Linked DNA regions of Desulfatibacillum aliphaticivorans DSM 15576. The protein of the gene in region 1 interacts with the protein of each later gene in a pairwise test. Links are inferred from orthologs where the notes say so. Each region holds a gene or a part of one and is shown in the gene's direction. Other genes may lie near its edges. The genes, in order: G491_RS0114065 and sfsA.

The links.
Region 2: the proteins of G491_RS0114065 (region 1) and sfsA interact in binary tests that used the Escherichia coli proteins (3 or more experiments, as listed by UniProt). The link is inferred for Desulfatibacillum aliphaticivorans DSM 15576 from one-to-one orthologs.

Annotation. Positions count from the first base shown.
Region 1 is NZ_AUCT01000013.1:49,875-64,829, reverse strand. The notes cover bases 7,544-10,542. They hold G491_RS0114065 (glutamate-5-semialdehyde dehydrogenase), read left to right. Parts: upstream 7,544-8,414; coding sequence 8,415-9,671; downstream 9,672-10,542. Other genes in these bases: G491_RS33965 (hybrid sensor histidine kinase/response regulator), read right to left, coding at 9,710-10,542; proB (glutamate 5-kinase), read left to right, coding at 7,544-8,418. Outside these bases: gyrB (DNA topoisomerase (ATP-hydrolyzing) subunit B), read left to right, coding at 1-1,230; G491_RS0114095 (TIGR03960 family B12-binding radical SAM protein), read left to right, coding at 1,360-3,849; G491_RS0114090 (Rne/Rng family ribonuclease), read left to right, coding at 3,877-5,469; rplU (50S ribosomal protein L21), read left to right, coding at 5,564-5,881; rpmA (50S ribosomal protein L27), read left to right, coding at 5,904-6,158; GTPase ObgE, read left to right, coding at 6,155-7,165; more of proB, read left to right, coding at 7,228-7,543; more of G491_RS33965, read right to left, coding at 10,543-12,544; G491_RS0114055 (TIGR00153 family protein), read right to left, coding at 13,528-14,196; G491_RS0114050 (inorganic phosphate transporter), read right to left, coding at 14,212-14,955. UniProt on the Escherichia coli protein: Catalyzes the NADPH-dependent reduction of L-glutamate 5-phosphate into L-glutamate 5-semialdehyde and phosphate. The product spontaneously undergoes cyclization to form 1-pyrroline-5-carboxylate.
Region 2 is NZ_AUCT01000002.1:93,712-108,432, forward strand. The notes cover bases 3,832-6,596. They hold sfsA (DNA/RNA nuclease SfsA), read left to right. Parts: upstream 3,832-4,739; coding sequence 4,740-5,453; downstream 5,454-6,596. Other genes in these bases: G491_RS0102600 (hypothetical protein), read left to right, coding at 3,832-3,970; G491_RS0102605 (DVU0298 family protein), read left to right, coding at 4,036-4,737; G491_RS0102615 (DUF4177 domain-containing protein), read left to right, coding at 5,564-5,794; cooS (anaerobic carbon-monoxide dehydrogenase catalytic subunit), read left to right, coding at 5,924-6,596. Outside these bases: G491_RS0102570 (multiheme c-type cytochrome), read left to right, coding at 1-1,363; G491_RS0102575 (hypothetical protein), read left to right, coding at 1,375-1,554; G491_RS0102580 (cytochrome c3 family protein), read left to right, coding at 1,576-1,935; rd (rubredoxin), read left to right, coding at 1,987-2,145; G491_RS0102590 (FprA family A-type flavoprotein), read left to right, coding at 2,226-3,419; G491_RS0102595 (ferredoxin), read left to right, coding at 3,419-3,610; more of G491_RS0102600, read left to right, coding at 3,620-3,831; more of cooS, read left to right, coding at 6,597-7,894; G491_RS0102625 (flavodoxin domain-containing protein), read left to right, coding at 8,014-8,448; G491_RS0102630 (DVU0772 family protein), read left to right, coding at 8,717-9,079; G491_RS0102635 (HDOD domain-containing protein), read right to left, coding at 9,249-10,529; G491_RS0102640 (metal ABC transporter ATP-binding protein), read left to right, coding at 10,775-11,533; G491_RS0102645 (metal ABC transporter permease), read left to right, coding at 11,526-12,374; G491_RS0102650 (FmdB family zinc ribbon protein), read right to left, coding at 12,656-12,904; G491_RS0102655 (iron-sulfur cluster assembly scaffold protein), read right to left, coding at 12,909-13,349; G491_RS0102660 (MFS transporter), read right to left, coding at 13,557-14,721. UniProt on the Escherichia coli protein: Binds to DNA non-specifically. Could be a regulatory factor involved in maltose metabolism.

The DNA of each region.
Region 1 (14,955 bases):
AAGCTGGCCGAATGCCAGATTTCAGAGCCCAAGCTGAGAGAGCTGTTTCTGGTTGAGGGCGACTCGGCCGGCGGCTCCGCCAAGCAAGGAAGGGATCGTAAGTTCCAGGCTATTTTGCCGCTTAAAGGCAAGATCCTGAATGTGGAAAAAGCCCGGTTCGACAAAATTTTGCAAAGCGACGAAATTAAAAATATGATCACCGCCTTGGGCACCGGCGTGGGCGCCGAGGAATACGACATTAAGAAAATCCGGTATCATAAAGTCATCATCATGACAGACGCCGATGTCGACGGCTCTCACATCCGCACTTTGCTGCTGACTTTTTTCTATCGTCAATTGCCCGAAATTCTGGACGAAGGCTTTTTGTATATCGCCCAGCCTCCTTTGTATCGCGTGGGAAAAGGAAAGGCGGCCAAATACCTGAAAGACGATCAGGAAATGAGTGAATACCTCCTGAGGCGCATTTGCGAATCCAGAAGCATCAGGAGAACCACCGAAGACAAACCCATGGCCGAGCATCAGATGTATTTGTTCCTGTGCGATCTTACCGAGTACGTCACTACTTTGCAGAGGTTGGACAGGCGCGGCATCCCAGCCGACATGGCGGAAGAAGTCATCAAGGCCGGCATCATATCCAAGACCGGACTCAGGGATGAAGCCAGGATGATTGAGCTTCGGAATAATCTCATTGCCAAGGGATACGAAGTCAGCGAGTTGGATTATTCAGACGAACGGCGGGTGTACGAGTTGATGGTCACCCCGCTTCCCAAAGCCCAAGGGCAGGGCGACACCAGCGAAGTATCCATCTATGACAAGCTGGAGCCCATTAAAATCGGCCGCGGTTTTATTTATTCATCCGATTTTCAAAAATGCGCTGTGCTCAGCAAAAGAGCCTTGGATGCAAACGGCGACGCCTTTGTTGTTTGGTCCAGGGGCAAAGACGAAGAAAAAACAGTGGAGCTGCCCAATAAGGAAGAACTGCTTCATCACTTGATGGAAGAGTCCAAAAAAGGCATCAGCCTGCAGCGGTACAAAGGTTTGGGCGAAATGAACCCGGACCAACTGTGGGAAACCACCATGGATCCTGAAAAAAGACGGCTGGTCAAAGTCAAGGTGGAAGACGCCATTGAGACGGACGAAATGTTCCGCCTGTTGATGGGCGACGAGGTGGAGCCCCGCAGGGATTTCATCCAGAGCAACGCCTTGGAGGTCACCCAGCTGGATATTTGATTTCAGGTGAAATTCCGCTTGATTATTTTTTTTTGGGGGAGAACTCATTTTTATTGAGTCTCCCCCAATGTAATTTTTTAGATCCCTGTTTGAGGGGGAAAATCGGACGTAGTATTAGCGTCAGCTGCTATGAATAAACTGGAAAAAGACAAAATATTGACCCGGGTCCGCAGGCCCGGAAGATACCTGGGAACAGAGATCAATTCCGTCCATAAGTCGCCCGAAGAGGTTAAACTGCAGGTCGCACTGGCTTTTCCCGATCTTTATGAAATTGGAACCTCCCATTTCGGAATTCAGATTCTCTACAGCATTTTAAACGGCAGGGAAGACATCCTGGCCGAAAGGGTTTACGCGCCTGACGACGACCTTGAAAAACTGCTGGGCGAAGAAAAAATTGATCTCTTCACTTTGGAAAGCCATCGTCCTTTAAAGGATTTTGACTGGATAGGAATCAGCCTGCTTTATGAGCTTAATTACACCAATATGCTCACTATGTTGAATCTGTCCGGAATTCCATTTTACTCTAAAGATCGCGGCGATGATCAACCTTTAATCATAGGAGGCGGTCCGTGCGCCTGCAATCCGGAGCCGATTGCCGATTTTTTTGACGCTATATTGATTGGAGACGGAGAAGAAGCCATCCTCGAAATGGCTGATGCTTGGCTGGAATGGAAAAATAAGGAAAATCCTGTAAAAAGCGATCTTCTGGACAAACTGGCCGAAATCCGCGGAGTCTACGTACCTTCCCATTTTGAGTTTGACGCAGTATCAGAAAAACTCACTCCTAAGCCCGGCAAGCAAAGCTCCGTCAAAAGAACGATTATTCCGGATTTAAATGCAACGTATTTCCCTATAGATCCCATCGTTCCTTATTCCAATCCGGTGCATGATCGGCTGCGCCTGGAAATTTCCCGCGGGTGCGGCAGGGGATGCCGTTTTTGCCAGGCCGGGATGATTTATAGGCCAGTGCGGGAGAGAACGCCGGAGAACCTCATGGAGTATGCCCGCAAATCCCTGACTCAAACCGGGTATGAGGACATATCCCTCCTGTCCTTAAGCGTGGGGGATTATTCCTGTCTGGATTGGCTCATGAGCGGAATCATGAAGGAATTCAGCAAGCAGCAGGTGGCGGTTTCTTTACCATCCATGCGTGCGGGAACCCTTACCCGCCCTTTGATGGAAGAGATCAAAAAGGTCCGTAAGACGGGATTTACCATAGCGCCGGAAGCCGGAACCCAGCGCTTGCGGGACGTCATCAATAAAAACATCAGCGAAGAGGAAATCATTCAAACCGTTTCCGACGCTTTCTATATGGGGTGGAAGCTGATTAAGCTGTATTTCATGATCGGCCTTCCCACGGAAACCCAGGAAGACGTCCAGGGCATCGTGGACCTGGTGCACAAATTAAAGGATTTGGCCGGAAAGAAAGCCGACATCACCGCCAGCATCGGGGTGTTCGTGCCTAAGCCGCACACTCCGTTTCAATGGGCTCGCCAGATTTCCATTGAGGAGGCGTGGGAGCGCCTGGATTACATCAAAGACAGGCTTAAACGGCCCGGCGTTAAAACAAAATGGCAAAATCCCCAGGTCAGCGTTATTGAAGGGGTATTTTCCCGTGGGAACAGAAAACTGGCCCCTTTGCTGGTCGACGCCTGGAATAAAGGCGCCCGGTTTGACGGCTGGTCCGATCATTTTGATTTTCATCTGTGGCGGGAACTCATGGAGGCCGACAGCATAAATCCGGACGACTATATAGGCGGCAAACCGACGGAAGAGCCTTTGCCCTGGGATCATATAGACATGGGCGCCACGAAGAAATTCCTCCAAAAGGAGTTGCAAAAGGCCCTGGACGTGGAAAAAACCCCGGGCTGCAGCAAGGAAACCTGCTCCGGTTGCGGGGTGTGCGATTTTTCCAATATACAGCCTATATTTTCAAAAAGTCCTGAAAAAGTCGAAAACCAGGAATCCGAGGAGGGCTCGGAGAATATAAACTATAGGAAGCTGATGGTTTATTATTCCAAAACAGACGACGCCCGCCACCTGGGCCATTTGGAAATGATCAGCCAGGTGCACAGAGCCTTGCGAAGAGCGCGCATACCCATGATGTATTCCAAGGGATTCCACCCCATGCCCAAGGTCTCGTTTTCTCAGGCCTTGCCGGTGGGAATGGAAAGCCTGGAAGAAAATTTTATCATAACTGTAGACAGCCGCTTTCAGCCCGAGTACATGTTGGAGCGCCTTGAAGGGCGGCTGCCCGAGGGTTTGGAAGCGTTCCGGTGCGAACCCTTTACCAAAGGAGCCAGGGCGGGAGAGCCGGACGTTATATATTACAAGGTTAGGCTCGAGCCGGAGCATGATGAAAAAATAATGGCCTTTAGCGAGGCGAAAGAGTATATTGTAACGCATACGAATCATAAGGGAAAGCAATGGGAGCTTGATCTGGCCCAATTGGTTGAAATACAATCAATGGGGGATGGAGCCTTTTTCTTGTCTGTAAAAAATATTCCGGGAAAGAGCATCCGGCCCATGGAGATTCTCGGTCATATATTGGGACTCTCTCCCGAATCGTTGGCGGGATGCCGCGTGGTTAAGCAGCCTGCATCCAACGCAGGGAGTTGACCCTTAGTAATAAGGGGTAAAAATGCAATGGAAAAAAAACTGATAATTAATGACGCCGGATTTGAAACCAGGGTGGCTCTGGTGGAGGACGGCGCTCTTGCTGAGTTATATATCGAACGCACCGGAGAGTCCGATATCGTCAGCAATATATATAAGGGCAGGGTCATGCGGGTTTTGCCCGGCATGCAGGCCGCTTTTGTGGATATAGGTCTGGATCAGGCCGCCTTTATATATGTTGACGACGTGGTCATGGATTTTCCTTCCGATGAAACCGGCTCCCCCCTCATTCATGAAGATGAGGAGGAGGATCAGGAAGTCATTCTGCTGGACGCCGAGGACGATGACGATGAAATTGAGGAAGCCGCCAGAATAATCAGGCCTCCCCGCATTCGGCCCAGCATAGAAGATATGATCCGGGAAGGCCAGGAGATCATGGTGCAGGTGGCTAAGTCGCCCATTGGAAAAAAAGGCGCCAGAGTCACTTCCCGAATTACCATTCCCGGTCGCTTTTTGGTGCTCATGCCCACCACCAATCATATTGGGGTGTCCCGCCGCATCACAGATTCCGGAGAGCGCAACCGCTTAAAAGAGCAATTGATGGAAGCCCGGGTGGAGCCTTTTGGCTACATCGTCCGCACCGTGTGCGAAGGAATAGGGCCTGAAAAACTCACCCACGAGGTGGAATTTCTCACCAGGGTCTGGAAACGCGTGGTCCATCGCTATTGGCAGTGCTCCGCCCCGTCTTTGCTGCATCAGGAGCTTTCAGCCAGTCTGAGGTCGGTCAGGGATCTGTTCACCAAGGAAGTGGACAGGCTGGTGATTGACTCAGAAAGAGGGTACAGGGAAATTCAGGATTTTCTGGAGCCCAACATGCCCGGATTGCGCGACGCCGTACAGTATTACGATCGCCGCGAGCCTATTTTCGACGCCTATCAACTGGAAGGGGATATCTCCCGTTTGGGCCGAAAAAAGGTTTGGCTCAAGTCCGGCGGCTACATAGTGATTGAGGAGACCGAAGCCCTGGTTTCCATCGACGTAAACACCGGCCGTTATGTGGGCAAGGGGGATCTTTCCGAAACCATTCTCAAAACCAACCTGGAGGCGCTGAAGGAAATCGCCTATCAGTTGCGGTTGAGGGATATCGGCGGAATCATCGTCATTGATTTTATAGATATGGAGAAGCTGGAAGACCGGGATAAAGTGTATCAGGTTCTGGTGGAAACCCTGAAAAAGGACCGGAGCACCACCAACGTTCTGCCCATGTCGGAAATGGGATTGATTCAAATGACCCGGAAACGGACCCGGGAAAATATCAATCGCCAGTTGTCAGAGCCTTGCGCTTATTGCGAAGGAGAGGGCATCGTCCTTTCCAAAAAGAGCATCTGCCACAATATTTACAGGGAAATTCTGCGCCAATCCTACGATATCCAGGGATCCCGGATATCCGTAAAGGCGCATCCGGAAATAGCCCGATTCTTATTGGAAGAGGAAAACATCACCGTCCTTTCTTTGGAGCAGCGGATCGAAACGCCTATTTTAATTCAGGCGGATCCCGCCCTGCATATTGAACGGTTTGAGATTATGGAGTTCATGGACTCCGCCCCAATATCCGGTGGTTGATTCTTTTTCCGTTGACAGGTCGGATTTTTGTCTTTATAAGATCGGTTTTGCTTGACCGGTTTTTTGAAATGATGTCAAGGAGGTTTAAATAACAATGTATGCCGTAATAGCTACCGGCGGAAAACAATACAAAGTAGGTGAAGGCGAAATCGTCCGGGTGGAAAAACTCCCCGGCGAGGTCGGAGACACCGTGCGCCTGGACCAGGTCCTGCTTTTTTCCGACGGCGAAAACGTGAAGGTGGGTCAGCCCACTGTGGAAAATGTGGCTGTAGACGCCCAGATAGTAGAACAGGGCAAAGCCAAAAAAGTCTTGGTCTTCAGGTTTAAAAGGCGCAAAGGCTATAGGAAAAAACAAGGTCACCGGCAGCCTTTCACGGCTCTCAAGATCAATAAAATTGAGGCCGGAGCCTAAACGATATCAGGAGTATTGAGTCATGGCACATAAGAAAGCTGGCGGTAGCTCAAGAAACGGCAGGGATAGTAACGGCCAACGCCGGGGCGTAAAACGCTACGGCGGAGAAATCGTTCGGGCCGGCAATATCCTGGTTCGCCAGGTGGGCACCAGAATTCATCCCGGCGAAAACGTGGGCATGGGCCGCGATTACACTTTGTTCGCCACCATCGATGGCAAAGTCGCCTACGAACGCAAGGGCCGCGACAAGAAAAAAGTGAGCGTATACCCGGTGTGAAATTCGTAGACGAAGCCACCTTGATTGTACAATCAGGCGATGGCGGAAGAGGGTGTGTCAGCTTCCGGCGCGAAAGGTTTATCCCTAGGGGCGGACCGGATGGAGGCAACGGAGGCAAGGGCGGAGACGTGGTGCTTGTCGCTACGCGAGCCAAACACACCCTCTATCATTTTCGTTATAAACATCGTTTCCAGGCGCAACGTGGAGGATACGGCAGTGGAGCCAACCGACACGGAAAAAATGGGGAGGATCTCCTCATTGAAGTGCCCGTGGGTACGATTGTCCGCGATGCGGAAACATCCGAAATCATAGCGGATCTTTCTGTTGAAGAGGAACGGTGTATAGTTTGTCACGGCGGTAGGGGAGGTAAAGGCAACAAGCACTTTACCTCCTCTACCTACCGAGCTCCCAGGTTCGCACAGGAAGGCGAGGAAGGCGAGGAGAAAACCCTCAGGCTGGAACTCAAACTTCTGGCGGACGTCGGCTTGGTGGGCTTGCCCAACGCAGGCAAATCCAGCCTCATCACAGCCCTTACCGCAGCAAGACCCAAAATCGGCGCCTATCCGTTTACCACCCTTGCTCCCAGTCTTGGAGTGCTTCAGGATCCCTACGGAGAGCCTGTTGTCATCGCCGATATCCCCGGCCTTATTGAAGGCGCCGCCCAAGGCGCAGGCCTTGGCCACCGGTTTTTGCGTCATATAGAGCGCAACCGCCTTCTTATCCATCTCATCGACGCCTCGCAGGTGACTGCCGAAGACCCTTTGGCATCGTACCAGGCCATCAATAAGGAACTCAGTTCCTATGATCAGGCTCTGGGCGAAAAGCCCCAAATAGTGGTTTTAAATAAAATGGACCTTCCCGAAGCTGAAGAAGGCGCTTGCCTTTTTAAGCAATCTTGTGGGAATCTGCAGGTATTGCAGATTTCTGCTATATTGGGGGAGGGACTGGACGAACTTATTGAAGCCATATTCGCCCAACTCCGCGAACCGGGCCGCCGACCATCCTGATTTATTTTAATTAGGTCAGCAGCCAGCTTTTTTTATCATTTCCTATAGAATTCAGGTTTATTATGAAAGGCCAAGCCAATAACAATGGCGCTGTATTTTCAGGCGCCGGCAATCGCAAGGAGTTTTTTTCCTGCGTCAAACGGGTGGTGGTCAAGGTCGGCTCAGGCATATTGACCGAAGAAACCGGCCTTAATTTGAAAATGGTCAAAAATCTTTCCCAGCAACTGGCGGAGCTGCATGCTACAGGCCGGGAAATCATCCTGGTATCCTCCGGCGCCGTGGCCGCGGGCGTACGCAAGATGCAGCTTGCCAAGAGGCCTACGGAAATACCGGAAAAGCAAGCTGCAGCCGCTGTGGGGCAGGCCAGCCTTATCAATGAATATGAACTGGCTTTTGAAGAGCATAATGTAAAGGTCGCCCAGGTGCTGCTTACTCGAGACGACCTGGCGGCCCGCAGACGTTACCTGAACGCTCGAAACGCCCTTCAGACCCTATTAGCCTGGAAGGTGTTGCCTATTATCAACGAAAACGATACGGTGGTGGTTGCTGAGTTAAAATTCGGGGATAACGACAACCTGTCCGCCATGATCGCTCAATTGCTGGATGTGGACGTGGTGATCAATCTGACGGATATCGACGGATTGTACACCAGCGACCCCAGAACCTGTTCAGACGCCAAGATAGTCCCTTACGTCGAAAAGATAACCTCAGCCCTGGAGCAATCGGCAAGTTGCCATACAGGCCAGCACGGCACCGGAGGCATGGCCTCTAAGGTAATCGCCGCCAAAAAAGCGCATGCCGCCGGCATACCAATGATTGTGGCGGGCGGGGCGACTTCAGGCATCTTAAAGAAAATTTTCGATGGGGAGGAAGTAGGGACCCTTTTCGCTCCGAAAAGTAAAAAAATGGCGGGCAAAAAATGCTGGCTGGGCTTTGCAGCCAATCCCAAGGGCCTGTTCATGATCGATAATGGCGCCGCCAACGCCCTGGTTAATAACGGCAAAAGCCTGTTGCCTGTGGGCATCAAGGCCGTAGAAGGCGCCTTTGGGGTAGGCGCTCCGGTTCGCGTGGTGGACTTGGATCGCCGGGAATTGGGGATAGGGCTTACCAATTATTCTTCGGCCGACGCCAGAAAGATCAAGGGCAAGCCAAGCTCCGAACTGGAATGCATTTTAAAGCATAAAGCTTATGACGAAGTGATTCATCGCGACAATTTAGTCGTTACATTTGAAGATCAGGAGGAAAATCCGTGAGTGTAAACGAAATCATACTCGATATGGCCAAGGCGGCTCGCGCGGCCTCCCGGGAAATTGGCAAATGTTCGGGCCAGGTGAAGGACAAGGTGCTCACAGACATTGCCGCCCTGCTTAAGGAAGAAGCATCCTTTTTATACCAAGAAAACGCCAAGGATTTGGAGGCGGCCAAGGAAAGCGGCCTTAGCTCCGCCATGATCGACCGCTTGACCATCAAGGAAGCCACCATTGAATCCATGGCTCAGGGCCTCATTGAGGTGGCCGCCATGGCCGATCCTGTCGGCTCCATGGTTAAGATGTGGCAGCGCCCCAACGGCTTATCCGTGGGGAAAATGCGCATCCCCCTGGGCGTTGTCTGCATGATCTACGAATCCCGCCCCAACGTAACCATAGACGCGGCAGGCCTTTGTCTCAAAGCCGGAAACGCCGTGGTCCTCCGGGGCGGCTCCGAAGCCATTCATTCCAACCGGGCGCTGGGGCAGGTTATCGCAAAAGCCCTGGCTAAAAACGGCCTGCCCGAAACCGTGGTGCAGCTTGTTCCCATGACGGACCGCGAGGCGGTCAAGGAACTGCTGACACAGGAAGAATACATCGATCTGGTCATCCCCAGGGGAGGGGAGGGACTCATTCGTTTTGTGGTGGCCAACTCCAGCATTCCCGTGCTCAAGCATTACAAGGGCGTGTGCCACGTGTATGTGGATCGGTCGGCGGACCACGACATGGCGGTAAACATTTGCCAAAACGGCAAGGTGCAGCGTCCCGGCGTCTGCAATGCCGTGGAAACCTTGCTGGTCAATGAGGCCGAGGCGGCGGCTTTTCTGCCCAAGGTCTGTGAAGTATTGAGCAGGGACGGCGTGGAATTCAGAGGCTGCCCCAAAACCTGCGCAATCCTTAAAGACGCCAAGCCCGCCCAGGAAGAAGACTGGCCTGCGGAATTTTTGGATCTGATTCTGGCGGTCAAGGTAGTTAAGGATATGGACGAAGCCATGGATCATATCGCCAAATACGGCTCGCTTCATACCGAAACCATTGTCACAGACAACTACACCAGAGCCAAGCGCTTTTGCCGCGAGGTGGACGCTTCGGCGGTTATGGTCAACGCCTCCACCCGGTTCAACGACGGAGGCCAGTTGGGCCTGGGCGCGGAGATAGGCATCAGCACCTCCAAGCTGCATGCATTCGGACCCATGGGCGTGGAAGAGCTCACTGCAACCAAGTTTGTTGTGGAAGGCCAGGGCCAGATCAGAAGCTGATTCAACAACTGTGGTTTATGGACGCATGCAATTTCAGATCAGGCATTTTTCAGTACATCCTGAATTGTTTGCACTATATTATTTTTTAAAAAGGGTTTTGTTATAAAGGCCTTGATTCCCAGATTCAGGGCCTTTTTTTCGTTCATACGCTCATTGTGGCCTGTACAAAGAATGACGGGAATGTCCGGCCTTATTCGCATCATTTCCCGAGCCAGCCGGTCTCCGGGCATATGGGGCAGCGACATGTCGGTAATCACCAGATCAAACCCATGGGGCTGCCTCCGAAACAATTCCAGCGCCTCCACGCTGGAAGAACTTCCGGTCACTTCGTAGCCATAGCGGTTGATCATTTGAGTGAGCATTTTCAAAATGGATGGTTCGTCATCAATTAATAAAACGCGCTCCGTGCTTGCGGGCAGAGTTTTTTTTTGGGCGGTCTTTATATCTGCTTGCGTCTCGATCAAAGGAAAAAACACCTCAACGGTCGTCCCTTTCCCGACTTCGCTTTTAATATGGATCGCGCCCTCATGCTTTTTGATGATTCCATCAACAACCGCCAACCCCATGCCGAGCCCTTTGTCGATTTCCTTGGTGGTATAGTAGGGTTCGAATACACGTTCCATGATGTCCGGATGAATGCCTTCACCTGTGTCGGATATAATCAGCTTGGCGTAGGGCCCAGGTTCAAGGCGGTTGAATTGCGTCCCCATCGCTTGATCCAGGGTGATGGGCTCCAGACTCACGTTAATGACGCCCGTCTCTTCATGCAGGGCGTGTTGGGCGTTTGTGCAAAGATTAAGGACCACCTGATGGATTTCGGTGGAATCCGCTAAAATTGTCTCGGCCGTGCAAGAAATTTTTTGGCGGATGGAAACTGTACTTGGGATGGTTCTTTGAAGCAAATCAAGAGATTCATATAGAATTTCCGCAATTCGGGTTGGCTTTCGGGCGGAGTGGGATTTGCGGGCGACGTTTAACAACCTTTGCACCACCTCCTTGGCCCGCAACGACGCCTTTTGTATTTCCTTTAATTGCTCTGCAGCCGCATTACATCCGGGGATGTCCTCAGCGGCCAGCTCTGCATTGCCCATAATGATGGTCAGCATATTATTGAATTCATGGGCAACACCTCCTGCCAGGGCGCCAATGGCTTGCATTTTCCGCGAGTGCTCGAGTTGGGCTTGCATTTGTTGTTTTTGTGTAATGTCAATAATAAAGCCCCTCAGACCCACGATTTCGCTATTTCTTTGGATTGACGAAGAACGGAAAAGGGCGGGGAAAGTGGTCCCGTCTTTTTTTCGTCCTGTATACTCCGTAACCTCAACCGTTTCGCCCTGGATTATTTTCCAATAGTTCTCTTTGGCTCTAGCAAGATCCTCTTCAATTATCATTTGAAATGCGTTCAAACCAGAATCAAAATCCTGTTGGGTATATCCGAACATTTGGAATGCCTGAGGATTTACAAAGGTCAGATTCCCCTCTAAGTCCGTTTCATATATGGTTTCAGGGAGTAGTTCCGCAAGCTCCCGGAAGCGCATTTCACTTATTTTGAGCGTGTTTTCTATTCGCTTCCTTTGAAGAATCCGCCACAGGCCGTCCATGAAAAGCCTAAACTGACGAACATCTTCCCGGGTGTATGGCTGTTCTTTGTTGCCCAAAGCGGCGATAGCCGCCATGCGATCTTCCTCAAAAACCGGAATGGATATAAAGCGCCGAACCAGGGGCAGCCCGGATGAAAAGGCAGCCGCGGCGGCGCGCTCCTCAGGGTTTTCGTTCACTATAATGGGCTGCCGCTTGCGAAGGGTCTCGGACAGCAGCTCGCATTTTGCAATTTCAAAGGCTTGGATTTCCTTGGGCGGGCGGCAGTGCGCCAAAGTGTTTTTGGTGTAAACGGAATGGGTTATATGCTTTTCATCATCAGACAGAAAATTGATGAAGCCAATATTGCTGTCCGTGAGCAAGGCGCTTTTTTCAAGAGCAAATCGGGATAGCTCATCCGGATCAGTTGGCCCGGATTCATTCAATTGCATGAGGGCTTCCAGGCGGATTTCATTGAGCCGCCTTTCCTTTTCCGCATGCTTTCGCAGCGTGATATCGCGGCAGGTTCCCATATATCCGATGAAAGCGTTTTCCATATTGTATATGGGGGCTGCGTTGGTTTCAAAAACGACTTCAGACCCATTTTTGGCTAATAACGAGTCTTCCAATGCTATGATTTTTTCACGGTTATTCACGGCTTTGAAAAAAATGGGGGCGACCCTTGCAGCTTCTGTTTGAGACATGAAATCAAATGGGGTCCTGCCCAGGATTTCATTGATTTCGTATCCTATCAGGTCCTTCGCCTGAGGACTCACGTAAGTATAAGTCCCATCCTTATCCACCACCCAAACCCAATCAATCACATTTTCAATGAGAGTGCGAAAATTTTCCTCGCTTTTTTGGGATCGTTTTTCAGATAAGATGCGTTCCGTCACCTCGAGCAATGTGAAAACCAAGCCGTTTATCTTGCCGGAATTATCCTTTGTGGGCGCCAAACTCCAATCCCAATAGGTTACTCCGCGTTCAGGCTGATCTGGAAATGTAAAGGCTTTAGCTTCAACGAAAAAAGGCTCTCCCGTTTCAATCACACGCTGAAAAATGGCTTGATTCTCAGGATGCGGATAAAGATCAAAATGATTTTTTCCTGGAAAAAACGACTGATCATGCTTGCAGGTTTTGGCGTAAGCCTGGTTGACCCATACGAAATTGAAGCGCCGGTCCAGATACACCGCCATCATGTGGGTGTGTTCCAGAACTGCCTGCATGACCTCATTTTGCTCCCAAAGCTGTTTTTTTGCTTTTTTTCGGGAAAGGGCGCCTTCTGCCAGGTCCATGATAAAACGGGCTAGCGATTTGTTGTAGGCAAGTATGTATTCAACTTTTTCTGGCGTAAAACTAGGCACTTGATCCAGAGCCTCAAGGTATGCATCAAGATCAAATCCAAATTTTACTCCCTGCTCAACAAAAAAGTTTCTTTCCGGCGCCTCGCCTTCAAAAAAAAATTGTCCCAGGAACATCGTAGCCAGATGTCTGCCGTGAACGACGATGGGCGTGCCAATATCCCATAAACCGTTATGGCATTTATACTTGCTAAATTCTCCAATTTTTAGATGATCCTTAATATAGTCATCGCTTTTTTGGCATCTGTGTTTGGTCTTGGGGCAGGCGCGATGAAAATTAAGGCAAATGTCTTGCCACCCTGACCCGACAATGATCGAATTGTCCGTCGCGTCAATAATTCCTGTGGGCATGCCTGTTGATTGATATAAAGAGTCGGCCATCCTTTGAAGCGCGGCAACATCAATCAAATCCGCAAGGCGATATTTTTTCATGAATTATCATAACCTTATAAAAAGCATATACTCATTAAGGCAGTGCAATTATCCGCGTTTACCCCGGATTCGGCCAGCAGGGAATCTGACAGCCGTAAACCTCACTATGTTTGCATTGTGCCAGTTACGGACAGACAGATCAATATTTTTCTTGTTTTTTTGATATGTTATGGTTGGTCTGCGCCCATGCCTGAGTTTTGGCCCCTCTCGGGGGCGCAGACAGCGGCGGCGGCTTTCTTCCCGGTCCAAAGAATGCCCTCCTCCATGTACTATCGGCTTTTTGCTTCCCCCGCTTGAATTTTGCCAAGCCTATTTGTGTATGGAAGAGGAGCTTCGGCTGAGAGTCGTCATTGAGCGGGAAAAATATCCGTGCGCCCGGAAGAACGGCTTCAGATTAGGTTTTATCCGCCGCATGTAAAAATTGGAAAACCGGACAGGGATATTCCCATCCGGTTTTATATGTAGAAGGAATTTTCAGCCCGGTTTTATTTCGCAAGCATGGCCCGCATCATATCTCCAGCGTTTTCCGCGTGGTCTGCGATGGAGCCCGTGATTTCCGTCAGCTTAAGAAGATGCATAACCGTTATGGGATCTGCGTCGCAGGTGAAAATCTTCCGGTTCAACCGGTCTTCGCAAATGTCGGCCTCATGCTCCAGGCTACGCATGGTGGCGATGATTTCCTTGGCTTTGATTCTCTGCTTTTCGGAGAACGTACTGAAGTATTCCCTGGCTTCCTGAACCATCGCCGAAAGTTCTTCAATGGGAGTCACCACTGAGTCCACAAGCAGGAAGAAATCCTTCTCCAATTCCTTGGGAATCGCGTTCTGGGGACGATAAGACAACCAGTTCAGGGAGTCCTTTACGGAATCCAGAACACAGTCCTGCTCCCGGATATACCTGAATATGAGAAACTTGCTCACAGGAAGCATGGTGTTTTTCGGCAAATGGCCCCTGACCCGCCTTTTTATGGCGTCGGCTTCATGCTCCAACCGGATGACTTCGTGGCGAAATTTTTCAAAGGATTCGCACTTGTCCGTAACGTAGCATTCTATGCCTTGCTGATAAGCCCAGGCGCATTCCTTCACCTTTTCCGCATGTTCCTGAAGCCCCTCAAACGGTGATGTAACGAATAGACTCGAAAACGGTATACGCATGGAGAACTCCTTCTCTTATAGTATGGGTTCTAAAATCAGGAACAAAAACATGCTGGTCAAAGCGGCCGCCGGAACCGTAAGCACCCAGTACAAGACAATCTTGCCGATGATGCCTACGTTTACTGCGTCCACGCCGCCGGCGAATCCCACGCCAAGGACGCCGCCCACAGCGGCATGAGTGGTGGATACCGGCAAGCCCATTTTGGAGGCTACCATCACCGTGGTAGCGGCTGAAAAATCCACCGCAAAACCGCGTGTATTAGTCAGAGTGGTAATTTTTTCGCCAATGGTTTTCATGACGCGTTCGCCGGCCATGGCGACTCCCAGAGCTATGCCTATGCCGCCGAAAAGCAGTAAAAACCAGGGCACGGGCAGGCTGGCGCCCACGTTGCCGTCTTTAACCAAAAAATACACCAGCGCCAAAGGACCGATTGCGTTGGCCACGTCATTGGCGCCCTGAGCCAAGGCCACGTAACAGGACGTGCCGATTTGAATCTTCCTGAAAACCTCCTCCGTCCCATCCGGATTGTCGGAAGGAATGAATTTCACAAGAAGAAACTTGCCGATAAACCCGAAGATCAAAGCAAGGCCGAAAGCCAGGCTTAAGGCCATGGGCGTGCTGATGGAAAAGGTTTTTCCCAAAGGCGTTTTAAATAGGAAACAAAGAAGAACCACAAAAAAGGCGATCCCTACAAACAAAGGAGACCATCGTATAGCTCTTTCAAAGGGGTCTTCCCTGGATAAAATCAGACCCACTAT
Region 2 (14,721 bases), on another replicon or contig:
TGAGGAGGCCACCCCGGGAATCGTGGCCGATTGGCGAAACAGCCTCCACGCCAAAACGTCTTTTACCATGGCTGCAGCTGCGCCGGAAAGATCCCGGAAGGTTTCCTCCCTGGCGCCGGAAGGCGAACTGGCCGAGGTCGCCGTGGGGTGCGCGGAATGCCACACCTTGAACCCGGATACCCACAAGGACACGTTCAACCATGAGGGCTTTCAGGTTCACATCGTGGTGTCGCCCAAGGACTGCGCCGTCTGCCACGCCCGGCAGACCGACGAGTACAGCCGGAACAAAATGGGGAACGCTCACAGGATTCTGGTGGACAACCCCTTGTACATGACCATGGTGAACGCCATCAACGGCCCGCCGGTCATCAAGGACGGCAAGCCCGTGACCACGGCGGCGGACGAGCTTACCAACGCGGAATCCTGCCTGGCCTGCCATGGGACCGAGGTGAAGGTTAACGGTACCCAGGTGCGCGAGACGGATTTCGGGGATCTGGAGTTCCCGGTCTTGGAAGGCTGGCCCAGCCAGGGCGTGGGCAGGATCAACCCGGACATGAGCGCGGGCGCGTGCACGGCCTGCCACCCCCGCCACGGGTTTGACATGACCACGGCGCGCAAGCCGTACACATGCTCCCAATGCCACAAGGGGCCCGACGCCCCGGCGTACAACATTTATTCGGTGAGCAAGCACGGCAACATCCAGGCGAGTCAGGACAAAGATTGGGACTACACCCAAAAGCCCTGGGTTGCGGGACGCGATTTTAACGCCCCGACTTGTGCGGTCTGCCATGCCAGCGGCGTGGAGGACGCAAATGGAAACGTGCTGGCCGAGTCCACGCATCAGATGAACGATCGACTGCCCTGGCGGCTGTTCGGGGTGATCTATTCCCACCCCCAGCCCAAGGAAGCAGATACCACCGTCATCCGCAACAAGGAAGGGCAGCCCATGGCGACCAGTCTGGACGGGGAATGGGCCAAGGATTTCCTGATTGACGAAGCCGCCCGGGAGGAAAGAAAAAACGCTATGCTTGGGGTGTGCGCAGGCTGTCACAGCCGCCAGTGGGCGGAAGGCCATTGGAAGCGCATGGAAAACACCCTGCAAACATCAGACGCGATGGTCAAGGCGGCTACGGACGTCATGGAGGAAGCCTGGAACAAAAAATACGCCCAGGCGGACAATCTCTTTGACGAATCCATTGAACGCAAATGGATGCTCCAGTGGCTGTTCTACGCCAACTCCACCAGAAAGGCCTCCGCCATGGCCGGGGCTGACTATGGAGTCTTTGCAGGCGGACGCTGGGATATGTCCAAAAATCTGGCGGACATGGCCCAATGGCTTGAAACGCAGAAAAAGTCTCAGTAGGGAGGTTTAAAATGGCCAAGGAAAGATATCAGATCAAATCGGAATGCCCGGAATGCGGGTGCGGCCTTATTTGCAACATGACGCCGGACGAGTTCAGAAAAAAATATGGTGACACCGACGGCAAAGTTAGGGTTAACTGTGAAAAGTGCGGTAAGGATCATGAAGGCTGTGTGATTCACGAAACCGAATAACAGTGAACTAAAGGAATCACCATGAAAGTCAGAACGTTTGCTTTGGGCGCTTTATGTACGATATTGGCTGCAGCGGGCCTTATGATTACGGCCGGCTCCGCCGTCTCGCAAAACGCGGGCGCCGCGCAAATGACGCTTAACGGAGGAAAGACCGGGGACGTCCCCTTTCCCCACGGCCAGCATCAGACCACCCTGGGAAAATGCGACGCATGCCACGGCATGTTCCCCCAGGAAAAAGGCGTGATCGACAAAAATAAGGCGGACGGCTCGCTTAAATCCAAAGCGGTCATGAACCAATGCACGGGCTGTCATAAAGAAATGAAAAAGGCGGGCGAAAAGACCGGCCCCACCTCGTGCAGGGGCTGCCACCAGAAAAATTAGCGAAAAGGCCGATTTCATCGGCGATACAAGACCACCGAAAGGAGAATCATTATGGATAGATGGGTATGTACGGTTTGCGGTTATGTTTACGATCCTGCAGACGGAGATCCGGACAACGGCGTAGCCCCCGGAACCGCATGGGAAGATGTGCCCGATGACTGGGAATGCCCCACCTGCGGCGCCTCCAAAGACGATTTTGAAAAAGAGTAACACCCTGTTTTTCGAGTAATTTTTGGGCGCCGGTTTCGCCCGGCGCCCTTACCTGTTCGGAGGGATAAGGACACAGAATCATGAAGCCCTTGGAAATAGCAAAAGATATTTATTGGGTTGGAGCCATTGACTGGAACATACGGGATTTCCATGGATATTCCACGTACCAGGGAACCACGTACAACGCCTTTTTGATCGTTGACGAAAAAGTCGCCTTGATCGATGCAGTCAAGGAGGAATTCACCAACGACATGTTCAGCCGGATCAGTCAGGTTGTGGATCCCTCCAAAATTGACATCGTCATATCCAATCATACTGAAATGGACCATTCCGGCGGCCTGCCCAAGGTCATGCATCGCCTGGCTAAGGACACGCCCCTTTATTGCTCCAATAATGGCATGAAGAATTTAAAGGCCCATTTTCATCAGGAGTGGAACTTCCAGCCCGTGAAAAGCGGCGACGAACTGTCTCTGGGCAAACGCACCCTTTCCTTTTTGGAAACCCGGATGCTCCATTGGCCGGACAGCATGTTCACCTATCTGCCGTCGGACAAGATTCTCTTCTCCAGCGACGCATTCGGCCAGCATTACGCCAGCCTGGAGCGCTTTGACGACGAAGTGGGCGAAATGATCATGCCTCACGCCGCCAAATATTACGCCAACATCCTGCTGCCTTTCTCCCAACTGGTGACCAAGCTGGTGGATCAGGTAACGGAAATGGGCCTGGAAATAGACATGATCTGCCCGGACCATGGCATCTTGTGGCGCAAGGATCCCGGCAAAATCATCCAGGCTTACGCCGAGTGGGCCAAGCAGACGCCTAAAAAGAAAGTCGTGGTGGTTTACGACACCATGTGGCACAGCACGGAAAAAATGGCGGACGCAATGGTGGAGGCCTTTAAAGACTTAGGCATCGAGGCCCGGGTCATGCACATTCGCTCCTGCCATCGCAGCGAGATCATGACGGAAGTCATGGACGCAGGCGCTGTGGTTGTGGGCTCCCCCACCATCAACAACAATATGTTTCCCACCGTGGCGGACTTTTTGACCTACATGAAGGGCCTCAAGCCCAAGAACAAGGTCGGCGGCGCATTCGGCTCCTACGGCTGGAGCGGCGAGGCCGTCAAGCAGGTGAACGCGGAGCTGGAAGCCAGCGGCTTTGATCTGCCCAACGATCCCCTGCGCGTCCAGTACATCCCGGACGGCGACAGCCTGCAGGCGTGCTACGCATTAGGCGAACAGATCGGCCAGGCGTTGCTGAAAAAGGTGGAATAATGAAAGTTCCGGTCGTGGATAACAGTACGTGCGTGGATTGCGAAGGCTGCATTGAGGTATGCCCCGAGATTTTTTTTAGGAATAACGCCGGCATGATCCAGGTGAAAGACCTGGATTCCTATCCCGAAGAATGCGTGGACGAGGCCATCAAGTACTGCCCGTCGGACTGCATTACCTGGGAGGACGAATAGGAGAGCGCCATGGAGCAAAAGGTTGTTTTGTTCGCATTCAGGGACGATCCCATGTGCTTTGTCCATGTGCTTTTATACGCCCTGGACTATGAGGCCAAAGGCTGGGAATCCAAAATCGTGGTGGAAGGCGCCGCAACCAAGCTCATCCCGGAACTGGCCGTGGAAGGCGCGCCGCGCCATTCCGTGTTCAAAAAGGTTTTGGACAAAGGCCTTTTCGCCGGGGCGTGCAAGGCCTGCTCCCAGGCCATGAAGGTGCTGGACGAGGTCCAGGCGGCCGGCCTGGAACTGCTGGATGACATGGCCGGGCATCCGTCCATGTCCGCGTTTCAGGAGCAGGGGTACACCGTCGTCACATTCTAATTTGCTGTATGCAAGCCCCGCCCTTTTTCAGAAATCGGCGGGGCTTTTGTTTCCAAGGAGCAGGCATGACGGAAAAACGGACCGGAAGAAGGGCATTAAAAAATCAGGTCCTGGAGATTTTGTCCCAGAATTCTCCGGACCAGGTCTTGGCTCAAATATTGCAACTTCCCCTTAAAAAGGCGGTCAATCCGCTCATAGGGCTTTTATGCCATCAGGACGAAAAAATCCGGTGGCGAGCCGTCACAGCCCTGGGGCGCGTGGTTCCGGCCATGGCAGAGTCCCGCATGGAAGACGCCCGGGAAATCATGCGCCGCTTCATGTGGCATATGAACGAAGAGTCCGGAGGCATTGGCTGGGGCGTGCCCGAAGCCATGGCCGAAGTCATGGCGAATCATCCCGGCCTGGCCAGGGAATTCGCCAAAATCCTGGTCTCCTACGTGGACGAAGACCAATGCTTTTTGGAGCACGACGTATTCCGCCGAGGCGCCGTGTGGGGCGTGGGGCGAATCGCCCGGATCCACCCCAAGCTGGTGCAGGATGCGGGCCCGGCCCTGGCCGCCCTTTTGGATTGCCCGGATGCTCCGAATCAAGGCCTGGCCGCCTGGGCCGTCGGCAATATGGGTTACGCCCCGGCTGCGGATAAGCTCCGCGCCATGACGGATGACAAAACCATGACGCCTTTGTTCCTGGACGGAGAATTAACCCAGGCGAGCGTTGGCGATCTGGCCCGGCAAGCCCTGGAAAAACTGGAGGCCGCTGCATCGTGAAAATGGATAAAGGCGCCCTCCCCTGGCCCAAGCTCATTCAAGGAACCCTTTTACGGCGGTATAAACGCTTTATCGCCGACGTGGAGTTGGAGGACGGAACCGTGGTATCCGCCCATTGCCCCAATTCCGGCAGAATGACCGGCTGCTCGGATCCCGGCAGCCCGGTATGGATTTCTCCGGCCTCCAATCCCAAACGCAAACTCAAGTACACCCTCGAAATGATCAAAATGCCGGACTCCCTCGTCGGAATCAATACGGGAGTCCCCAATAAACTGGTTGCAAAAGCCATTGAGGATCAGGTGATCCCCGAACTTTCAGGATACGGCGGGCTGCGTATGGAAGTCCCGTACGGAGCCAACTCCCGCGTGGACATCATGCTTTCGGAGGAAGGACGGCGGGATTGCCTGGTGGAAGTCAAAAACTGCACCCTGGTGGAAGACCGCCGGGCCATGTTCCCGGACGCGGTCACGGCCAGGGGCCTCAAACACCTGGAGGAACTGGAGAAGGCATTATCTCAAAACAAACGCAGCGTTATGTTCTTTCTCATTCAGCGAATGGACGCCGACGTCTTTGCACCCGCTGACCACATCGATCCGGCCTACGGGGCCGCCCTGCGCCGGGTTTGCACCAATGGCGTGGAAGCCCTGGCCTGGGACGTTGACATGGATCTGCATTCCCTGCGCCTCAACCGGCCGCTGCCCTGCGATTTATCTTAACAAGCCTGCTGCATTTGAGTTGACAAGACCCACTCCTGTATTAGATTATTGATAATGAGTCTCATTATTGAAATAGGCCCTTTGCGGCCTGATCAACTAAGGAGGCTGTTATGGAAAACTTTGAATACGATGTCACCTTTTACCCCCAGGAAGCCTTCTCCAAGGTGGTTGCTTTTTGCAACGAGTCCGGGGGCTGTACTTTGGATAAAGTACCGGAATCGCAAAGATCCGCCCTGAACGCCGTCCTTAACGAGAAAGGGGCTCAAGGATGGGAGTTGGTTCAGGTTGGATTCGGCAAAGATGGATGCATGGCCATTTGGAAACGGCGTAGGCAGGATTAGGAGCCTGCACGCTCATTTTCACTGTAAGGCGATTAGTTGCAGGATGGCTTGAAAGGGTTGGCTATCTGTACTGGAAAATAGGCATGCCGCTCTGTACTGATCCCCCAAGTATTGTGCAAGGAGGATTGCATGGGAGAGACTAAGGAGCTGAAGAAAAAATTGACGCCTGCACACGACTGCACCACTTGCGAGGCCACTGCGCAAATGATTGACAAGGCCCGCAGAGACGGTGTGGAGCTCGTGTTCGATAGGGCTGCGACCATGAAGGCGTGTCCTATCGGCGCTGATTCAGCATGTTGCAAACATTGTTCTATGGGGCCCTGCCGGTTAAACGCCAAGGATCCCTACGGCAAGGTAGGCGTCTGCGGCGCCACCATAGACACCATTCAAGCCCGTAACTTTGCGCGCATGGTCGCGTCAGGTGCGGCGGCCCACACGGACCATGGCATGAGCATTCTCCATTTGTTCGGGGAAGTGGTCAAGGGTCACAACAAAGACTACGAAATCAAGGACACCCAGAAGCTCCTCCAGGTCGCCCAGACCCTGGAGATTGAAACCGACGGCCGGGCCTACCAGGACATTGGTCTGGATATTTACGAAGAGCTGATGAAGACCTACACCCAGGTGGAAGGGGAATTTCCCTTTGCCAAGGCCGTCCCGGAAAAAACCCTGGAAACCTGGCGCAAACACAACATCGTGCCTCGCGGGGCCATGCGCGAGATTATGGAAATCATGCACCGCACCCACATGGGCGTGGACCAGGATTACGAAAACATTGTCAACCAATGCAGCCGTACGGCGCTCTCCGACGGTTGGGGCGGCTCCATGGTGGCCACGGAAATATCGGACATTATGTTCGGAACTCCCAGGCCGGTCATGGCGGAAGTGAACATGGGCGTTTTAAAGGAAGATCATGTAAACATCATCGTTCACGGCCACGAACCCAACCTGTTTGAGTCCATCATGATTTCCACCAGCGACGCCACCATGGTCGAAGCGGCCAAAGCGGCCGGCGCCAAGGGAATCAACCTGGTGGGCATGTGCTGTTCCGGCGCGGAAATGATGTCCCGCCACGGCGTGCCCCATGCGGGCAACTTCATGTCCACGGAAGCCGTCCTGGTGACCGGAGCCGTGGATGCCATGGCCGTGGACGTCCAGTGCATCAAGCAGGGTTTGGGCAAGGTGGCGGACTGCTACGGCACGGAACTCTTCACCACCAACCCCCGCTGCCATATTGAAGGGGTAAAGCACATTGAGTTTGATGAAGACGATCCCATGGCCTGCACTGACGAAGTGGTGATCAAGGCGATCTCCCGTTTCAAGAACAGAAAGGGAGACATCCAGATTCCCAAGAACAAAAACGTGGGCATCCATGGATTTTCCAAGGAATACATCGGCTACATGCTGGGCGGAAGCTTCCGCGAGTCCTATGTGCCCCTGAACGAAAACATCATCAACGGACGCATCCGGGGCGTGGCCGGCGTGGTGGGCTGCACCCAGCCCAGAACCAAGCAGGATTACATGCATGTGGAACTGGTGAAGGAGCTCATCAAGAACGACGTCCTGGTCTTGCAGACCGGATGCTCCCAGATCGCTTTGGCAAAGGCCGGGCTGCTCATTCCCGAAGCGGCGCACCTTGCCGGGGACGGACTGGCCGAAGTCTGCGAAACCGTAGGCATGCCGCCCATCCTGGGCCTGGGCTCCTGCGTGGACAACAGCCGGATTTTGACCGCTGCCAGTGAAATGGTGCGGACAGGCGGCCTGGGTCACTCCATTGCGGATTTGCCTGCTGCAGGCGCCGCGCCCGAGTGGATGAGCGAAAAAGCCATATCCATCGGCCATTACTTTGTGGCCTCCGGCGTGTACACGGTGTTTGGGACCACTTTTCCCATCACCGAAGGCACTAAATTCCACAAGCACCTTTTTGAAGAGCTTGAGGAAATGGGCCTGGGCAAGTGGGGTTTCTCCAACGACCCCATTGAAATGGCCCACATGATGATCGCCCACATTGACAAGAAGCGCGAGCAACTGGGCATCAACAAGGCCAGGGAGCGCGTGCTCATGGATATGGCGGACCGCCAGAAACTTGACGTCGCGTAAGCAGGGATTTCATCCGGGGGCTTCCTTAGGGGAGCCCCCAAAAGCAAAAAACCAGGCTGGGTCGGGGCTCAGCAAACACATTAACCGGAACATCCAGGCTGCAGAAGAGGAGAATACGCATGAAAAAGGGATTGGTTGTTTATACCACGCGCACAAAAGATACGGAAAAGATAGCGAATCTGGTTGCTGAAGGAATGCGCTTCGGAGGCATGGAAGCCAAGGTTTTGAACGTCAAGGACGTCAAGAACGAGCAGGACCTGGATGGATACGACGCCTATGCTTTCGGCGCGCCCACGTACCACGGCGAGATGCTCCAAGCTATGAAGACCTTTTTATTCCTGGCCGAAAAGGCCGACCTGGCAGGAAAGATCGGCGGCGCTTTCGGCGCTTTCGGCTGGAGCGGCGAGTCCCCGGACCGCATTTTCGACACCATGAAGAATATTTTTAAAATGGACATGGTTTCCCAGTCCCTGCGTCTGAAAAATGCAGGCCTGGGCGGCGGAGTGGCCATGGCCCAGGATTACGGCCGCGACATGGCAAAAAAGGCGGGATGATATAACTCGCTGAAAATATATCGACCTGCAGAGGAATTCAAAGCCGGGACGCCGGCTTGAATACAAGCCCCATTCGGGCGTAGTTCTCCTTGCTCCAGGCGGCTGAGCCGCCGCCGCGGACCGGTAAGGCCCAATTGGCCGGTCCGCGGCTTAAGAGGCTGTTTTGTTTGAATCAAATAGTAATGAGAACTATTAAACCCTCTGCATCCCCAACATAGAACAGGGGAATAAAAAAAGCACAATGAATAAAAAACCAAGGAGGCGCCCTATGATGCAATTGGAAGATATCAAAGCCAACAACGACCTGCTGAATAAAATCGACTGGGACATGACCCCGGAAGAAGCCGTTCGGCTATACCTGGAATGGGGAAACAACTGGGCCATGGCCAAGCGCTACGTCATTCGCTCCGTGGATGACGAGACCCATTATTTCGTGGTGTACAATTGGGAGGAGGAACCCTACATCCTGCTCATCCGCCGCGATTCCTCGGAGGCCGAAGAACTGGCCAGGATTGAGCTACCCAAGGAGATTCAAGAAGTGTTTTGCGAATCCGTAGGCGGAAACCGCGGAGTATACGCAGTGGAAGGCGAAGTGCGGGATTGGCTCAAGAACAGGCTTTACGACGCGTAATCAGTTTCGGCCGGCGGAAAATCGGCTGCCGCCGGCCGGATTTCATCCCCGGTCACTCCGGAGATTTTCGCAAGACGGCGTCGGCCCGTGACGCTGTAAAAAAGGCGATTCGCCAATTTGGCGGGTCGCCTTTTTATTTTTATAGTTGCCTATCGCTTGATGCTTGTGACTACGCCTGGATGGTTTCCCTGGCTTTTTCAACGGCTTCCTGGATATTGTTCATGATGTGGTTCATTTCCAGGGTTTCCAAGCCCAGGAGTTGGACGGCGTTCCGGTCGATTTTATAGGGATTGGCCGGCATCCCCAAGTCCGCCGCGCAGACGTGGGCCATGGCGTCCGCCAAATGAACAATGGAAGCCAAGGTTTTGTGTTCCGTGTTTCCCGGCTTGTGATGGTGCATGACCGCTTCGGTCATATGGTCGGGGACCTTCCAGGAACTGCAAATCTGGGAGGCGATTTCCGCATGGTTCCAGCCAAGCAATTCCTTTTCCACTTCATAGGAGAGTTGCTTGTTAGCAATCATGCGGTCGAACTCCGCTTTTTCCTCCAGGACGAATTTGTCCAGGACCAGCTTGCCGGCGTCATGAATCAGGCCCGCCGCAAAGGCGTCTTCAGCCAGACCCGGGCTGACTTTTTCGGCGATGATCTTAGCGCCCATGCCCACGGCGATGGTGTGCCACCACATTTCCTCGCCCGTGAATCCGTATCCCATATAGTCTCTGTTTGCGAACACTGACATGGATGCCATGGAGATAATCTCTGACAAGGTTTTGCGGCCCAGAACCACAATGGCCCTTTCGATGGAGGCGACCTTGCACGTCAGGCCGTAATACGGAGAGTTGACCAGCCTGAGAATCCGGGCGGCGATGCCCTGGTCCTTTTCCAGGATTTCCCCCAGGCGCCGCAGGCTGGAATTGGGATCGGCCATGACCTTTTGGGCCTTTTGGATGACCGACGGCATGGGGGGGAGCACCCGCACGCTGTTGGCGATGCGCTTTTTCATCCGATTCGCATCCACGGACTGTTTGGCGGGGTAGAAAGACTCCAGAGAAACCGGGGCGTCCTCATAGGCAAAGCTGCCAGATCTCCAATGGAGCAACTCTTCCAGGGTTCTGTCTGTCAGAGCCTTTATTTCCGTATGCAGATCCTTGGGTTCAATCAAATGCTTGTCCACCAGGGCCTGGCCTAAGATGACCTTCTTTTGCCTGGCGTGAGTCACGGCCATCCTGAGGTTGTCCTCGGAGATCAGGCCCCGTTTTTTCAAAAGCAAACCTAGCCTTGCCTGGGATTTGGGGCCGGAGGCGTAAACCGCCTGTCCGTCCTTGAAAAATATAATCACGGTCTGGGAGTTGTCGGAAAACCGCAACACGCCGGTTCGTTTTGTCTGGGACAGAGTATCTATAAGATGCGGAAGAGATCCCGGCTTGGAGAAATTTCCTTCAATCTGCATTTTTCAATCCTTAAATGGGGGAAAGTTTTTCATAGTCCTTCTTCTAATCTCGGAATAATGCCCATGGAGGTTTAGCAGGAATTCATAAAAATTTGAGCCGGGGGTAAGAATTGCAAAGTTGTGTAGAATTATGTGCTATGTTAATATGTTTTGTTTTAATTCGGACTTTTGCTGGTGCGCGCTGCTGAGTTTGCAGCCGTACAGGCTTCGATTTTATGGGCGCCGTTTTATAAAGGGCATTTGATATGAGCATCAACTACGACATCGAGTTAGATGGCGTAACATTTGGATATACCCGCCAGCCGGTGTTGAACAACGTGCGCTTGCAGGTGGAAAAAGGCGAGTTCGCCAGCATTGTGGGGCCCAACGGAGGCGGAAAAACCACCTTGCTGAAACTCATGCTGGGACTGCTGAAACCGGACGCCGGCTCCATTACCGTGCTGGGGGCGACGCCCGAAAAGGCCCGGCTGAAAATCGGCTACATGCCTCAATACTCCCACCTGGACCCCCAATTTCCTGTGACCGTCATGGACGTGGTGCTCATGGGGCGTATGCGCAAGGGCGCCATGCTCCGGCATTCAAAAAAAGACAAGGACGCTGCCATGGAATGCCTGGACGAGGTCCAGTTAAGCCACGTGGCCCGCAATATGTACAGCGCCCTTTCCGGCGGCCAAAAGCAGCGGGTGCTTATCGCCCGGGCCCTGGCATGCAAGCCGGAGCTGCTCTTGCTGGACGAGCCCACCTCCAACGTGGACCCGGAAGTGCAGCAAAGCCTTTTTGACATGCTTCAAAAATTGAACGAAAAAATGACCATCCTCCTGGTATCCCACGACTTGGGCTTCGTCTCCCAGGTGGTGAAAAGCGTAATCTGCGTCAGCCGGGAGCTGGTGGTGCATCCCACCAGCGAACTGGACGGCACCCTGATCAAGGAAATCTACGGCGGAGACTGCCGCCTGGTCAGGCACGACCACCGGTGCGCCGAGGGAGGGCATTGCCATGATTGAGTTCATCCAGGCCTTGATGAACCCGGACAATGTCTTTCTGCGTCTCGCCTTTATCGTAGGCGGACTGGCCAGCGTGCCTTTCGGCATCATGGGCGCCTACGTGGTCACCCGAAGAATCAGCTATCTGGCCGGCGCCATTTCCCACTGCGTGTTCGGAGGCATCGGCCTGGGCCTGTACCTCCAAAACAAGGTGGGCTTGCAATGGTTCGATCCCATGTACGGCGCCGTGGGAGCGGCTTTGCTGGCCGCGGTGATCATCGGCGCGGTTTCCTTGTACGCTAAACAGCGGGAGGACACGGTAATCGGCGCCTTGTGGGCCGTGGGCATGGCCTCCGGCCTTCTTTTTGTGGACATTACGCCGGGATATTTTGACATCTCCAGCTATCTTTTCGGAGACATCCTTCTCATCTCCACCCAGGACGTGTGGATGGTCCTGGGTTTGAACGTCCTGGTGGTGGGCTTATCCCTGTGGTTCTACAACAGGCTCCTGGCCGTATGCTTTGACGAGGAGTTCTCCGCCCTCAGAGGCATTCCCGTAGGCGCGGTGTATATGCTCCTGCTGTGCCTGACCGCCCTGACCGTTGTGCTTCTGGTGCGGGTGGTGGGCATTGTCATGGTGATTGCGCTTTTGACCATCCCGGCCGCCGTGGCCAGCCAGTTCGCCAAACGCTTGTGGCAGACCATGGTCATGGCCGTATTCTTTTGCCTGGCGTTCACCTGGACCGGCCTGGGCGTGAGCTATCATTTCAGCCTGTCCAGCGGTCCCACGATCATCGTGATTGCCGGCCTGACCTATCTGGCGGTGGTTTCCGGCGCACGGTTTGTCGGAAAAAGAAGTTAAAGGCAGGCCATTTTCTTGGGCGGTCCGTATCATTGGAAGCGGTTTCAGGTGCGCAACCATTATACGCAACATGATTAATTTCAAATAGTTATATATTCATTCCCACGCGAAGCATGGGAACGAGTTCCTTAATTCATCGTAGACGGCCAAATGAAACTGCGCTGCGGGGCTTGCAGCACCCTTCTTTTGGGCAGTCCTGGCGGCCAAATTTACAGCCTGCAAACACAAAGGCCGGCCCTTTTTTAGGGACCGGCCTTGTTGTATTTTCTTGTTGGGTTGTATCAGGCTTTGCCGCAGCAGCTTCCGGGGCCTGCGCAGCCGGCGTGGCCGGGAGTTGATCCGCAGCATGCGGTGTCTCCGGCGCCGGGCATGGCGCCCGTGGATGCGCCGGAAAAGCTGGAATGGGCGGAGAGGAGCTTTGTCAGGTTCTGACTTCCGCAGCTTCCGCATTTTGGCTTTTCATCCGAATTAAAAATCAATAATTCAAACTGGCTGCCGCAATCCTGGCATTGGAACTCAAAAACCGGCATGGTCTCATCCCTCCTTATGATTATTGCCCTTCTGGTATTCTTCAATGGCGTTCTGAAGCGTTTTCACGGTCAACTGAATGCAGTGCTGCTTCTGATCCGGAATGTTTTCCAGTTCCTTGAAAATCACGCCTTCCGTAATGGTTTTGGCTTCCTCCAGGGTTTTACCCTTGGCCATGTCCATGGCCACCATGGCGGACGAGATGGCGCCGGGGCATCCCAGCACCTGAATCTTGGCGTCCTGGATCTTATCGTCTTCGATCTTGAGGAAAACCTTCATGGTGTCGCCGCAGGGGCCGGTCAGTTCGGTAATCTGGTTTGCTTCCTCCAGCTTGCCCATGCCCTTGCGTTCTACGTAATACTGAATGGCTTTATCTGAGTAGCCTGAAGACTGCAGCATTTCCTTTACAGCTTCTGCATCATAGTTTTGTAAAATGTCGCTTCCCATAGTTCGTTCCTTTAATCCATGCTCTTATCCAAAAAGTTATCAAAGCGTCTATAAGGTTCAGGGCGCCCCGGATAAAAGCGCTCGCAAGTTGACGCGTATTCTTTCACCCCGTCTTCCATGCCATTAATGCCGGTTTCAATCAAGTTCTAACTGCAAAAATGTTCCTTTTGAGGACAATAAAAGTCCGGTTCCAGGAGGAGGCGGAGGTTAACCAGCCTTTTGCTTGCTGTCCTTAATCGCCGTCCATATAAAAACCACGGTTCCCAAAATCGCCAAGACCGCGCTTGCCGTAAAGGCCGCGGACAGGGAGAACATGTCCATCAGCACGCCCGTCGCCACGGAGCCCGCAAGCATGCCCAGGCTGTGCCCGATGGTGAGCAAGGCCATGACCGAGCCCATGGCTCTTTCCTTATGCCCTTCGATGACGCAAATGGCGGTGAGGGCGGGCGCCATAATGCCGCCGCCGATTCCAAAGGCCATGTTGCTGGCGAACAGATGCCAAAATCCGTCCGCGAAGGTGAAGGAATAGACCGCAACAGAAATCATAACGCTTCCAATCACGCATAACAACCGTTTATCCACCCGGTCGGCCAGCCACCCCATGGGCGTGGTAAGCACCCCGGAGGTTAAAACGCCCAGCATGATCAGGAATCCGATGGCGCTGGACGACAGATTAAAATGCGCATCGGCGTACACCGGCAAAAAGCCCCAAATGGCGCCGATGCAAAAGGTGTATGTGGTCCTTAACAGGACCGCGCCCATGATGCCGGCGTTTTTCGCCAGAATCCGGTACGTCACGGGCTCCCTGCCCCTTTCCTGGCGGGGCTCCTCCTTGACCGGAGGCAGGAAGTGCTGGGCCATGAAAAAAGCCAGCAACGACAATACGCCCATGCATGCAAAGGCGGTTTGCAGGCCGAAGTGATCGTTCACCACCCCGCCCAGTATGGGGCCCAAAGACAGGCTGCTGTACATGGAGATATTGAACAAGCCCATGAAAAAGCCTTCCCGGCCCTGGGGGGCGATCTCTCCAATGTAGGCCTGGCATACGGGAAGAATCATGGCCGAGGCAATGCCCTGGATAAAACGGATGACCACCAGTTGGGTCACGCCGTGGGAAAACATGAAGGCTATGGATACCAGGGAGTATGCGAACAAGCCTATGGTGATGAAGGGCTTGCGGCCAATCATGTCCGAGCGCTTGCCGAAATAAGGCAGGAACAGAATTCGGGAGAGCGAGAATGAACCGAAAATCATGCCCACCATAAAGCCGGACGCGCCCAGGTTGTTGGCGTAGACCGGCAAAAGGGGCACGACGATTCCCACCCCTGTTACGGACGTAAAAATACTAAAGAACAGGGTTATAAAAATTTTC